2 linked regions of the Tahibacter amnicola genome follow. The protein of the gene in region 2 interacts with the protein of the main gene of each other region in a pairwise test. Links are inferred from orthologs where the notes say so. Each region holds a gene or a part of one and is shown on either strand. Other genes may lie near its edges.

Region 1 (6,682 bases), 260 kb from region 2 along the record:
ACTGACGCTGGTGGGCAACGAAGCCGCCTGATTGTTTCCTCCCCTCCCCCGAGGGTAAGAGCCCGGCCCTGGTGCCGGGCTTTTTCTATGCGCCACTAGCACCCACGCCCGATGCCGGTACGCCGTCGCGCACGACGGATTGCCGACGAGCGGCGCCGGCAAGTCGACAGAAGCTGTTTCTATACAAAGCAACAGTCCCGGCGAATGGAGGCGTGCACCCAAGGCCGGGCATCCTTTTTGCCGTCGGCGACGCCACAGCGCACCGATGACACATGCCCTGATTCCGTCGGTCAGGAACGGAAGAAGTCCTGCACGTCCGCCAGTTCGCGGGTCATCGGCATCGGCGGCAGGCTTTTGAGGAACAGCTTGCCGTAGGGGCGGGTGACCAGGCGCGGGTCGCACAGCACCAGCACGCCACGGTCGTGCACGTCGCGAATCAATCGGCCCACGCCCTGCTTGAGGGCGATGACAGCCGACGGAATCTGCCATTGAACGAACGGGTTTCCGCCCGCTTCGCGCATCGCATTCAGACGCGCCTCCAGTACCGGATCGTCCGGCGCGGCAAACGGCAGTTTGTCGATGATCACGCAGCTGAGTGCTTCGCCGGCGACGTCGACGCCTTCCCAGAAGCTCGCCGCTCCCAGCAGCACGCCATTGCCCGATGCGCGGAAATCGGTGAGCAGCTGGTGGCGCGGCGCCGTGCCCTGCACGAACAGGGGAAATGGTGCACCGGCGAGCAGCTCGGCGGCGCGTCGCAGGGCCCGGTGCGAGGTGAACAACAGGAACGCTCGACCACGCGAGGCATCGAGCACCGGCCGCGCCACTGCGATCACGCGCTCGGTGTAGTCCGGCGCATTCGGATCGGGCAGTCCTTTGGGCAGGTAGGTCAGTGCCTGGCGCGTGTAATCGAAGGGGCTGGGCAAGCCCAGCGTCACCGGATCATCCAGGCCCAGCTGGCGCGAGTAGTGCCCGAAATCACCGGCCACCGACAGGGTTGCCGAGGTGAAGATCCAGGCGGCCTGGCTCTGTTGGCGCAGCGCGCGCAACGGCGGCGCCAGGTCCAACGGCGTGGCATGCAGGCTGAACCCCTGCGATGTCAATTCGTACCAATGTATCCAATTGTGACCGGTACCATCGAGCACCTGATCCAGCCGCTGAACCAGGCCCTGCGAGCGCTCGTGCATGTTTTCCAGCCCGCGCGAACGTTCGGCCTGGCCACCGAGCGCGGCGTCGAGCGTGACCAGCGCCTCCTGCAGCACACGCAGTTCCGCCATGGCGAAGCGGTCTTCCTCGATCGCCGCGAAGGCGCCGCGCTGGGGCAACTTGTCCAGCGCCAGCCGCACCCGTCGCAGCGCGGGCACGACGGCTGCGATGGGCTCGCGCAGGATCGCGAACGCACCGGTCACCGACGCGCATTCGGCCTCGGTATCCGAACACAATTCCTGCAGCTGGCGCGCCGAGAACGACACGGAGAAAAACTGCCCGGCCAGCTCCGGAATCTGGTGCGCCTCGTCCAGCACGAAGGCATGTGCGCCGGGGAGGATTTCGCCGAATCCTTCCTGCTTGATGGCAAGGTCAGCGAACAGCAGGTGATGGTTGACCACCACGACGTCCGCTTCCTGGGCGGCGCGGCGCGCCTTCACCACGAAGCAGTCGTTGAACATCGGACAATCAGCACCGAGGCAATTCTCGGTCGTGGAAGTGACCTTCGGCCAGATTGGCGAATCCTCGGGCACCTCGATCACTTCCGCGCGATCGCCGCTGGCCGTACGCGTGGACCAGCCACGCAGGTGGTTGAGGTGCGCCACTTCGTCACGCGACACCATCCGGCCGTCCCGGCTGGTCTGGTCGAGCCGGTACAGGCACAAGTAGTTGGCGCGGCCCTTGAGCAGGCTGGTCTTGAGCCGCGCGCCGGTGACCTGGCGCACACGCGGCAGGTCGCGATGAAACAGCTGGTCCTGCAGCGTCTTCGTACCGGTGGAAACGATGATGCGCTTGCCGGAGGTCAAGGCCGGCACCAGATAGGCAAAGGTCTTGCCGGTGCCGGTGCCCGCTTCGGCGATCAGGACATGCCGGTCGTCAATCGCCTCGGCCACGGCAGCGGCCATGACCTGTTGCGATTCGCGCGGGGCGAATCCGGGAACTTCACGTGCAAAGGGGCCGTCCGCGCCGAGCAGCTGCCGAGGGTCGCTACGCACGCGTCCTACATCCGCACGCGCGGCGCAATGCGGCACGAGGCCAGCTGCGCCTTGGCGCTCTCGACGCTGACCGAATCGTTGGCCATGCGCCGCACTTCCACCACCGTCTGCCAGTTGCGCGCACAGAGGCTGCCCAGCTTGGGTCCCAGCTCAAACGACTTGCGCGCCAGCGTTTCGGCATGATCGTACTGGCGCAGCGCGATGAAGAGCTCGGCCTTCTGCTGCAGCAGTTCCGGCGCGTCCGGCGCCACCTTGAGGGCGCGATCGAGCGCGCCGATGGCGTCGTTGTACTTGCCGGCGGCTTCCAGTTCACCGGCCTGCTTGACGAAGCCGTCCACGGCCGGGTCGCGCAGCGGCTGCACCTCGATGGCCGAACCGGTCGCGCTTCCCGCGGCGCGGATCTCACCGACCAGGTCGCGGTCCGGCCGCGTCGGCTGCGGCGCCGGCGGTGCCGGCGTGGAACACGCGCCGAGTGCGACCAGCGCCAAAGCGAGCACGCACAGCTGGAAACTCGTTCTTGCAGAATTCATTTCTACCTCTTTCTCATCTGTCGCACCGGGTGCCGGAGACCGACGCCATCAGTTTGCGCCGCCGAACCAATCGCGCAACTGGTCCATGGCGCAGCTTTTCTCCTCGCTCGGCGCGTAGCCGGCAAGGAAGGGCAGCTGGCGCGCCTGGTCGCAGTCCTGCTGCGTGCGCTGCCCGGACGCCGGATCGATCCAGACCAGTTCGATCCCCTGGTCCATCGGAATATCCAGCGGACGCGTCGGCAACTTCTGGAACAGCGCCATCCAGATGCGCAACGCACCGGTCGAGCCGTACAGCCCGGTCGGCTTGTTGTCGTCCCGGCCGACCCAGGCCACCGCCAGGTGGTCGCCGGTGTAGCCGGCGAACCAGCTGTCGCGCGAGTCATCGCTGGTGCCCGTCTTGCCCGCGGCGTTGAGCGAGGCCAGCTCGCTGCTGCCCACGACACTGGCCGTACCGCTGGTCATCACCTGCTGCAGCGCGTAGCTTACCAGCCTGGCTGCTTCCACATAATCGCCCGCACCGGGTTTGACGCTGTAGCGGTGCAGCGCGCGGCCATCCTTGTCGAGCACGCCGCGCACCGCGATCACCGGCAGCGCGTGGCCGTCCGCGGCGAAATATTGATACAACTGCGCAACTTCCACCGGCGCGTATTCCTGCGCACCCAGCAGCAGCGACGGATTGGGGTTGACATCGGCGTTGATGCCGAATGAAGCAAGCAGCGTGCGCACGCGGTCGACGCCAACCATCATGCCCAGGCGCACCGTGGAGAGATTCCACGAATTGGCCAGGGCATCGACCAGGGCGACACGGCCGTGGGCGATCTTGTCCGAGTTCTGCGGCATCCAGGTCTTGCCGTTGGGCTGCGGCAGCGAAATCGGCGCGTCTTCGATGATGGTGGCGAGCGAATAGCGTTGCGGCTGCGCCAGCGCCACCAGATACACGAACGGCTTGACCAGGGATCCGATCGGCCGGCGTGCATCGATCGCGCGGTTGAACCCCGGTTCGTCCGGATCCCGATCCCCCACCACCGCCTGGACTTCCCCATTTCTCGCGCCGGTGACCACCATGGCCGCCTGCGTTTCTTTTTGCGCCTTGCCCAGTGCCGCCAGCGTGTCGCGCACGGCCTTCTCGGCAAGCATCTGCGTGGATGGCGCAAGCGACGTCAGCACTGTCAGGCCAGCCCCGCGCAGGGCTTTGTCGTCGTACTCGCGCTTGAGCTGGGCGCGGACCAGGTCGAGGAAGGCCGGAAACCGATTGCGCGCCAGTCCGGCGCCTTCAGCCACGCCCAGTGGAGCGGCCTTGGCCCGCGCCAGCTCGTCCTCGTTGAGAAGACCGGTGTCGTAGAACATCTGCAGCACGAGGTTGCGCCGGCCCAGAGCACGCTCGGGATACCGCCGGGGGTCGTAGTAGCTCGGCCCCTGGACCAACCCGACCAGCAGCGCCACGTCATGCGCCCGCAGCGTGTTGAGCTCGCGGCCGAAATAGAACTCGCTGGCCGCCGCGAATCCATGCACGGCCTGGCCACCCTGCTGGCCCAGGAAAATCTCGTTCACATAGGCTTCGAGGATGCGCTGCTTGTCGTAGCGGGCCTCGATGATCAGCGCCAGCAGCGCCTCGTTGCCCTTGCGCATCAGGTTCTGCGTGCGGTCCAGGAAGAGATTCTTGACCAACTGCTGGGTGAGCGTCGAACCGCCCTGCACGACGTGTCCGGCCATCGCATTGGCCCACATGGCGCGGATGATCGCTTTGAGCGCCACGCCGTGGTGATGCTTGAAATCGCGATCCTCGACGGCCTGCAGTCCCGACACCAGCAGCGGTGGCATCTGACCCAGCTTGGCGACACGCCGTTCCTGCTGCTCCGCCCCGTACAGCGTGGCGATGCGCGCCGGATCCAGGCGCACCCGGTCGAGCGACTTGCCGGTGTCCAGATCTTTGATCGTGGCCACGCGCGACCGGCTGAGGACCACGTCGATCCGGCGCGCCGGCTCGAATCCGTCCAGGCCCGCGAAGGCGCGCCGGGCGATGACGAAATGGTCGCCGTCGCGCATGAAGCTGCCGGGATTACGCGCGCCGGTCACTTCGTCGTAGCGCGCGGCTTCCAGTTCGAGGATCAGGGTCGCCGCGTCCAGCGGCAGGCCGGGGCTGAGCTCGAGCGGCCGGGCGTAGACGCGGCTGGGCGTCTCCCAGGACAGGTCGTCGAATCGCGTCCGGACCTGTGTATCCAGGTACAGCGTGTAGGGCACGCCGAACGCAACGATGAACCCGAAACCCAACCAGAACGGGGCGCGCAGCCAGCGCCAGGCAAAGCGCGCGACGGCGGCACTGCGGACGAGGAATGACAAGGGACTGGCAGACTCAGCGGATGACCCCGGAAGTGTACCCGAAAGCCCCCGCCTGACCGGGACGCCCCGCCCGGCCCGCTGCGGTTCAATCTTCAGTCGCGATTCGGGATAATCGCGCGCTTGGCCCGACGTCCGGAAAGACGCCGAGTCGCGGCGGCCCACCGATGGCCCCCTCCGCGACCGGCCCAGGCTGCGGACCGGCCGGGTCCGCCGGGGACGGCCCGTTTCATTCAGCCGCGTACGTTTTCGTATGCGCACCAAGGAACTGTCGAATCCGTGCCCCTGACCGCTAGCGACCGAACTTCCGCCTGTCTCGTCGTCCATGGCCTCCCGGCCGATCCGGGCTGGTGGCAGACCCTTGCGCGCTCCGTCGCGCCGCAAACCGTGCTGCTGGCCACGCAGACGGCACCGGCTCCCTTCCTGCCGCTGAGCGGCAATGCCGAAACGCCCGCCGACCTGCTGGCCGCCGCCCGCGCGATCCAGCCGGGGTTCGATGTCGTACTGCTGCGCGCCGGCACGACGCTGCCGGAGGCGTGGCTGCCGCGCCTGATCCGCGCCCTGGACGCCGGTGATGACATCGTTGCCGCCACCCCGCTGGACGACGTGACACCCGGCTGCACGCCAGGCATCGATATCCCGGCCACGGTCGAGCGCATCGATGCGCTGTGCCATGCCTACTCCCGCCGCGCGGTGGTCGAAGCCAGCGCCCTTTCGCCGCTAATCAGCGCCTGGAAAGGACGCTGGCTGGCCACTGCTGACCTGGCCCCGATCAGCGACCGGCTGGCGCCGCAGGCGCTGGCCCCCGCGCGCTGTGTCCTGGTCGATGGACTGTACGTCGCCGATTCCGCGCAACGGCTCAAGCCGGCGGATGGAGCGCCGGCCGGGCCGCTGGGCGAGCTGCGGGAACGGGTCTCCCATGCCCTGGCAACCCCGGCGTTCCTGCCCGCCAAGGCCGGACTGGACAGCCGCCCGGTCATCCTCCATGTGCTGCACGGCTGGGGCGGCGGCGCGGAACGCTTCGTCCGCGACATGGCGGCAGCAGACACGCAGCGCATCCATCTGGTCATGGTCGCGCGCGGCAGCTTTGCGCGCCGCGAGTACGGCGCCACGCTGGAGCTGCTGGACGGCAGCTTCTGCCAGCCACCGCTGCGCCACCTGCGCCTGCCGCGGCCAATCGCGGATACCGACCTCACCCACCGCGACTGGAACCGCTTCTTCCGCACGGTGCTGCGCGACTACGCGGTGGATGCCGTGGTGGTTTCCTCCCTGATCGGTCACAGCCTGGATGCCTTGCGCTCGGGGCTGCCGACGTTTGTCGTCACGCACGACTGTTATCCGCTGTGGCCGCTGCTGCACCGCGACTTTGGCGATACCACCCTGCCCTTCGACGACGCACAGCGCGTCGCCGACCTGGCGGCCGCTGACGCTGACTTCGAGTTTGCACAGCGGGCACCGGCCTATTGGCAGTCGCTGCGGCAGTCCTACGAGACAGCTGTGCACGATGCCAAGGCCACCCTGATCGCCCCCAGCCGCGCAGCGCTCGCCAACGTGCTGCGGCTGGCGCCGGGGCTGGCGTCGCGGCCAGCACATGTGGTCGGGCACGGCATCGCGCCG
Region 2 (4,698 bases):
ATCGCGGCCGCCGCCAGGGCATTGGCCACGTTGTGGCGTCCGGCCAGCGGCAGGTCGATCGTCGTTTCACCCGCGGGAGTCACCAGCACGAAGCGCGAGCGTTGGCCCAGTTCAATGTCCCGGGCGAAGATGTCAGCGGCGTTGTCGATGCCGAAGTGCACGACGCGGCGCGTTCCGGCCAGGCCGGCGAAGAAGCGGGCAAAGGCGTCATCGGCGTTGATGACCGCCACGCCATCCGCCGGCAGGTTGGCGTAGATGGCGCCCTTGGTTTCGGCCACGCCCTCCAGGCTCAGCATACGTTCGAGGTGGGCTGGGGCGATGTTGTTGACCAGGCCGATATCCGGCCGCGCAATCGCCGCCAGGTAGTCGATATCACCCGGCTTGCCCGCGCCCATCTCCAGCACGGCGTACTGCGTGTCAGCCGGCATCGCCAGGAGGGTCAGCGGCAGGCCGATCTCGTTGTTGAGATTGCCCGGATTGACGTGCGTACGGCCGTGTCGCCCGAGAATCGCGGCGGTCAGCGTCTTCACCGTCGTCTTGCCGTTGGAACCGGTGATGCCCACCACGCGGGCCGCGCTCGGCGCCCGCACGGCGCTGGCGAGGTCACCCAGGGCAGCCAGCGTGTCCGTGACGACAATCTGCGCAATGTCCGCTGTCACGCGACGGCTCACCATCACCGCGGCGGCACCGGCCGCCTGGGCGGCATCGACGAAATCGTGGCCGTCGTGCTGCTCGCCGACCAGGGCGACGAAGAGCGCGCCCGGCGCGAGCTTGCGTGAGTCGGTCACTACGGTATCAATAGCGGCATCGCTGCCGACCAGACGTCCGCGGGTCCACAGCGCGATTTCCGACAGGCGCAGCGGCGTCATGCGGTCGCCTCCAGGATCTGGCGTGCGACGATGAGATCGTCGAACGGATACTTCTGCCCGCCGACTTCCTGGTAGGGCTCGTGGCCTTTGCCGGCAATCAGAACGATATCGCCCGGCCGTGCCTGCGCGATGGCCAGGCGGATCGCCCGGGCGCGGTCGCGCTCGACCAGGGCGCGCGCCGGCTCGGCGAACCCTTCGCGCACTGCCGCGACGATGGCATCGCCATCTTCGCCGCGGGGATTGTCGTCGGTCACGATCGCCACATCCGCCAGGCGTTCGGCAATCGCGCCCATCACGGGGCGCTTGCCCGCGTCCCGCTCGCCACCGCAACCGAACACGCAGATCAGGCGGCCGTCGCAGTGCGCGCGGAGTGTCGCAAGCGCCTGCTCCAGCGCATCGGGCGTATGGGCGTAGTCGACCACCACGAGTGGCTCGCCCGACTCGCCGCCCAGTCGATTCATGCGTCCGTTGACCGGAGTGAGGTCGCGCACGGTGCGGATGATGGCGTCGAAATTCATGCCCTGGACGCCCAGCACCGCGATCACACCCAGCAGGTTCGCCACGTTGAAACGTCCCAGCAACGGCGTCGCGACGACGGCGCGACCCCACGGTGTCACCAGGCGGAAACGGATACCGGCCGCATCCAGGACCAGATCGGACGCGACCACGTCGGCGGCCGGATTGTCGATGCCGGTGCGGACGCAGGCGATCGTACCCGCGATGCGCGCTGCCAGTTCGCGGCCGAAGGCATCGTCGATATTGACGACGGCATGGCGCAGTGCCGGCCAACGGAACAGCCGCTCCTTGGCCGCGGCGTAGGCGTCCATCGTGCCGTGATAATCGAGGTGATCGCGCGTCAGGTTGGTGAAGACGGCCGTATCGAAATGCACGGCGTTCACGCGTCCCTGTTCCAACGCATGCGACGACACTTCCATCGCCACGTGCGTCGCGCCCGCTCGGCGGAATTCGTCGAACAGACGCTGCAGGCTGATCGCATCCGGCGTGGTGCGCTCACCCGCCGTGATGTGCCCGTGCAGGCCGGCACCCAGCGTTCCGATGCTCGCGGCCGGGTGCCCCAGCGCGGTCAGCGCCTGGGCCAGCAGCTGCACGGTGGAGGTTTTTCCATTGGTGCCGGTGACGCCGACGACCTGCAGGGCCGCCGTCGGTTCACCGTGGAATCGGGCGGCGATGGAGCCGATCTGCGTGCGCAGGTCGTCGATCCAGAGGGTCGGAACACCCTGCGTCACGGCCGGCCCCGCTGTGCCTTCGGCAAGGATGGCCACCGCGCCGCGCTCGATGGCCACGGCCGCGAAGTCGATACCGTGCGAGCGGCCGCCCTGGAGCGCGACAAACGCATCGCCCCGCGCAACCGCGCGCGAATCGAGGGTGAGCCCACTCACGAGCACGTCGCCGTGCGGACCGGCCACGGGGCCCAGGAGCTCGGACAGGCGCATCGCGCGGGACGTCATTGCGGGACGCCCTCCTCATAGTTGGTCTGGCCCGGCGCGTAGTCCGGCGCGGCATTGCCGGCCTGGATCGGCGCCCAGTTGCCGGCGCCGTCGGCGTACCACTTCTGCACGTTGTCCGGCGCCACATCGAGCAGGCGCAACGCGCCGTCCATCACCTTGCTGAAGACCGGCGCGGAAACCAGGCCGCCGTAATAGACGCCCTTGGGGTCATGGATCACCACGACGCCCACCAGCCGCGGATTCGATGCGGGCACGAAACCGGCGAACGTAGAGATGTAGCGGCTTTCGTAGCCACCGGCGACGGCCTTGCGCGAGGTGCCGGTCTTGCCGGCGACGCGATAGTTGCGGACAGCGGCCTTGAGCGCCGAGCCCTGCGGCGTCACCACCGTTTCGAGCATGCCGGTGATGGTGCGGGCCAGGGTCGGATCCAGCACGGCTGATTCCGGATTCTGTGCACCCTTCACGAAGGTCGGCGCGCGCAACCGGCCGCCGTTGGCCAGGCCGCCGTAGGCCTGGGCCAGTTGCAACGGCGTGACGGACAGCCCGTAGCCATAGGACATGGTGGCCTTCTCCACCGGGCCCCACTTGTTCGGCGGCGCCAGCACACCGGCGGCCTCGCCGGGAAATCCGCTGCCGGTGCTCTCGCCGAAGCCAAACCGCTTGAACAGATCGTAGAGATGGTCGTTGGGCAGGGTCAGGGCAATCTTGGCCGCACCGATGTTGCTCGAGTGCGTGATCACGCCGGTGACGTCGAGCAGCCCCTTGTTCGTGGTGTCGCGGATCAGGTGACCGGCCAGGGTCATCGTTCCGGGGTTGGCGTCAACCGGTGTTTCCGGCTTCCACTTGCCGCTCTCCAGCGCGGCCGCCACGGTGAAGGCCTTCATCGTCGAGCCGGGCTCGATCAGGTCCGTCATCGCTCGGTTGCGGCGGCTCGATGTATCCACGCCGTTGAGCGCGTTGGAGTTGTACGAAGGCAGGTTCACCATCGCCAGCACTTCGCCTGTCGGCGCATCGAGCACCACCATCGAACCTGAGCTCGCACCGTGCTCGAGCAAGCCTTCCTTGAGCTCGCGATAGGCCAGGTACTGGATGCGTCGATCGATCGAGAGCATGAGGTCGCGGCCCTGCTGCGGTTCACTGAGCAGTTCCACGTCTTCCACGATATGCCCGAGCCGGTCGCGGATAACGCGCTTGGCGCCGGGCTTGCCGGCCAGCCACTCGTCGAAGGCCAGCTCCAGGCCTTCCTGGCCGCGATCGTCGATGTTGGTGAATCCCAGGACGTGCGCCGTCACCTCGCCACTGGGGTAGTAGCGGCGGAACTCGCGCTGCGAATTCACGCCCGGAATCTTCAGCGCGAGGATCGAGGCCGCGTCATCCGGGTTCAGGTGACGCTTCAGATAGATGAATTCCTTGTCCGCCCGTTGCCGCAGGCGGTCCTTGAGCGCGTCGCCTTCCATGCCCAGCGCACGGGCGAGGTCGGGCACGCGCTCGGGGTGCTGCAGCAGTTCCTGCGGATTCGCCCAGATCGACTCCACGGGCGTCGACACCGCCAGCGGCTCTCCGTTGCGATCCAGGACGCTGCCACGCGAGACGGGAATCGGTACTTCGCGCAGGTACCGGGCGTCGCCCTGGCCCTGGTAGAACTCCTTGCGGACGACCTGCAGGTCGACCGCGCGCACGACCAGGCCGGTTGACGCCAGCGTCAGCAGCATCAGCACCACGGACAGGCGCGACTTGAGGTTTACCGGCCGCACGCGCGTGGCGACACGCATCGCGGCCGCAGTGGAACTGCGGCCCTGCGATTCGTTCGACATGCGTGGTGTAACCGGTAGCAACATCGCCGTCAGCGCCGAATGATGACAACCGCCGCGGGCGGCGCGGCGTCCATGCCGAGCTGGCCGCGGGCGACCTGCTCGATGCGGTTGGGTTCGGCCAGCGTGGATTGCTCCAGCTGCAGCCGGCCATATTCGAAATTCATTTCGTCCCGTTCGCGCGTCAGCCGCGTCAGCTCGGCAAACAGCACGCGCCCCTGATGGCGTTCGTAGACGACGCCAATGCCGCTGGCGATGACCGCCAGGGTGAGGAGAGCGAACAGGAAATAGCCGACCTGGGTCATCCCAATTTCTCCGCCACGCGAAGCACGGCGCTGCGGGCGCGCGGATTGGCTTCCACTTCGGCATCGCTCGGGAACCGGGCCGAGCCGACAGCGCGCAGGCTCAGCGGCGCATCGACTGGCGGCGGCAGGCCGCGCCGCGCCGGGGCTTGCTGGGAATGGGTGCGGATGTACTGCTTGACGATGCGGTCTTCGAGCGAGTGGAAGCTGATCACCGCCAGGCGTCCGCCGGGCTTCAGGCGGCGAC

The links. The genes of interacting proteins can lie anywhere in the genome.
Region 1: the proteins of N4264_RS23755 (region 2) and mrcB interact in binary tests that used the Escherichia coli proteins (3 or more experiments, as listed by UniProt). The link is inferred for Tahibacter amnicola from one-to-one orthologs.

Annotation. Positions count from the first base shown.
Region 1 is NZ_CP104694.1:5,746,938-5,753,619, forward strand. What follows is about bases 2,423-5,389. They hold mrcB (penicillin-binding protein 1B), read right to left. Parts: upstream 5,069-5,389; coding sequence 2,777-5,068; downstream 2,423-2,776. Other genes in these bases: N4264_RS22705 (tetratricopeptide repeat protein), read right to left, coding at 2,423-2,728. In the rest of the region: N4264_RS22695 (hypothetical protein), read left to right, coding at 1-31; DNA repair helicase YoaA, read right to left, coding at 291-2,198; more of N4264_RS22705, read right to left, coding at 2,204-2,422. UniProt on the Escherichia coli protein: Cell wall formation. Synthesis of cross-linked peptidoglycan from the lipid intermediates.
Region 2 is NZ_CP104694.1:6,008,489-6,013,186, forward strand. Bases 1,723-4,698 are described here. They hold N4264_RS23755 (peptidoglycan D,D-transpeptidase FtsI family protein), read right to left. Parts: upstream 4,111-4,698; coding sequence 2,335-4,110; downstream 1,723-2,334. Other genes in these bases: N4264_RS23750 (UDP-N-acetylmuramoyl-L-alanyl-D-glutamate--2,6-diaminopimelate ligase), read right to left, coding at 1,723-2,338; ftsL (cell division protein FtsL), read right to left, coding at 4,182-4,454; rsmH (16S rRNA (cytosine(1402)-N(4))-methyltransferase RsmH), read right to left, coding at 4,451-4,698. Outside these bases: more of N4264_RS23750, read right to left, coding at 866-1,722. UniProt on the Escherichia coli protein: Essential cell division protein that catalyzes cross-linking of the peptidoglycan cell wall at the division septum. Required for localization of FtsN.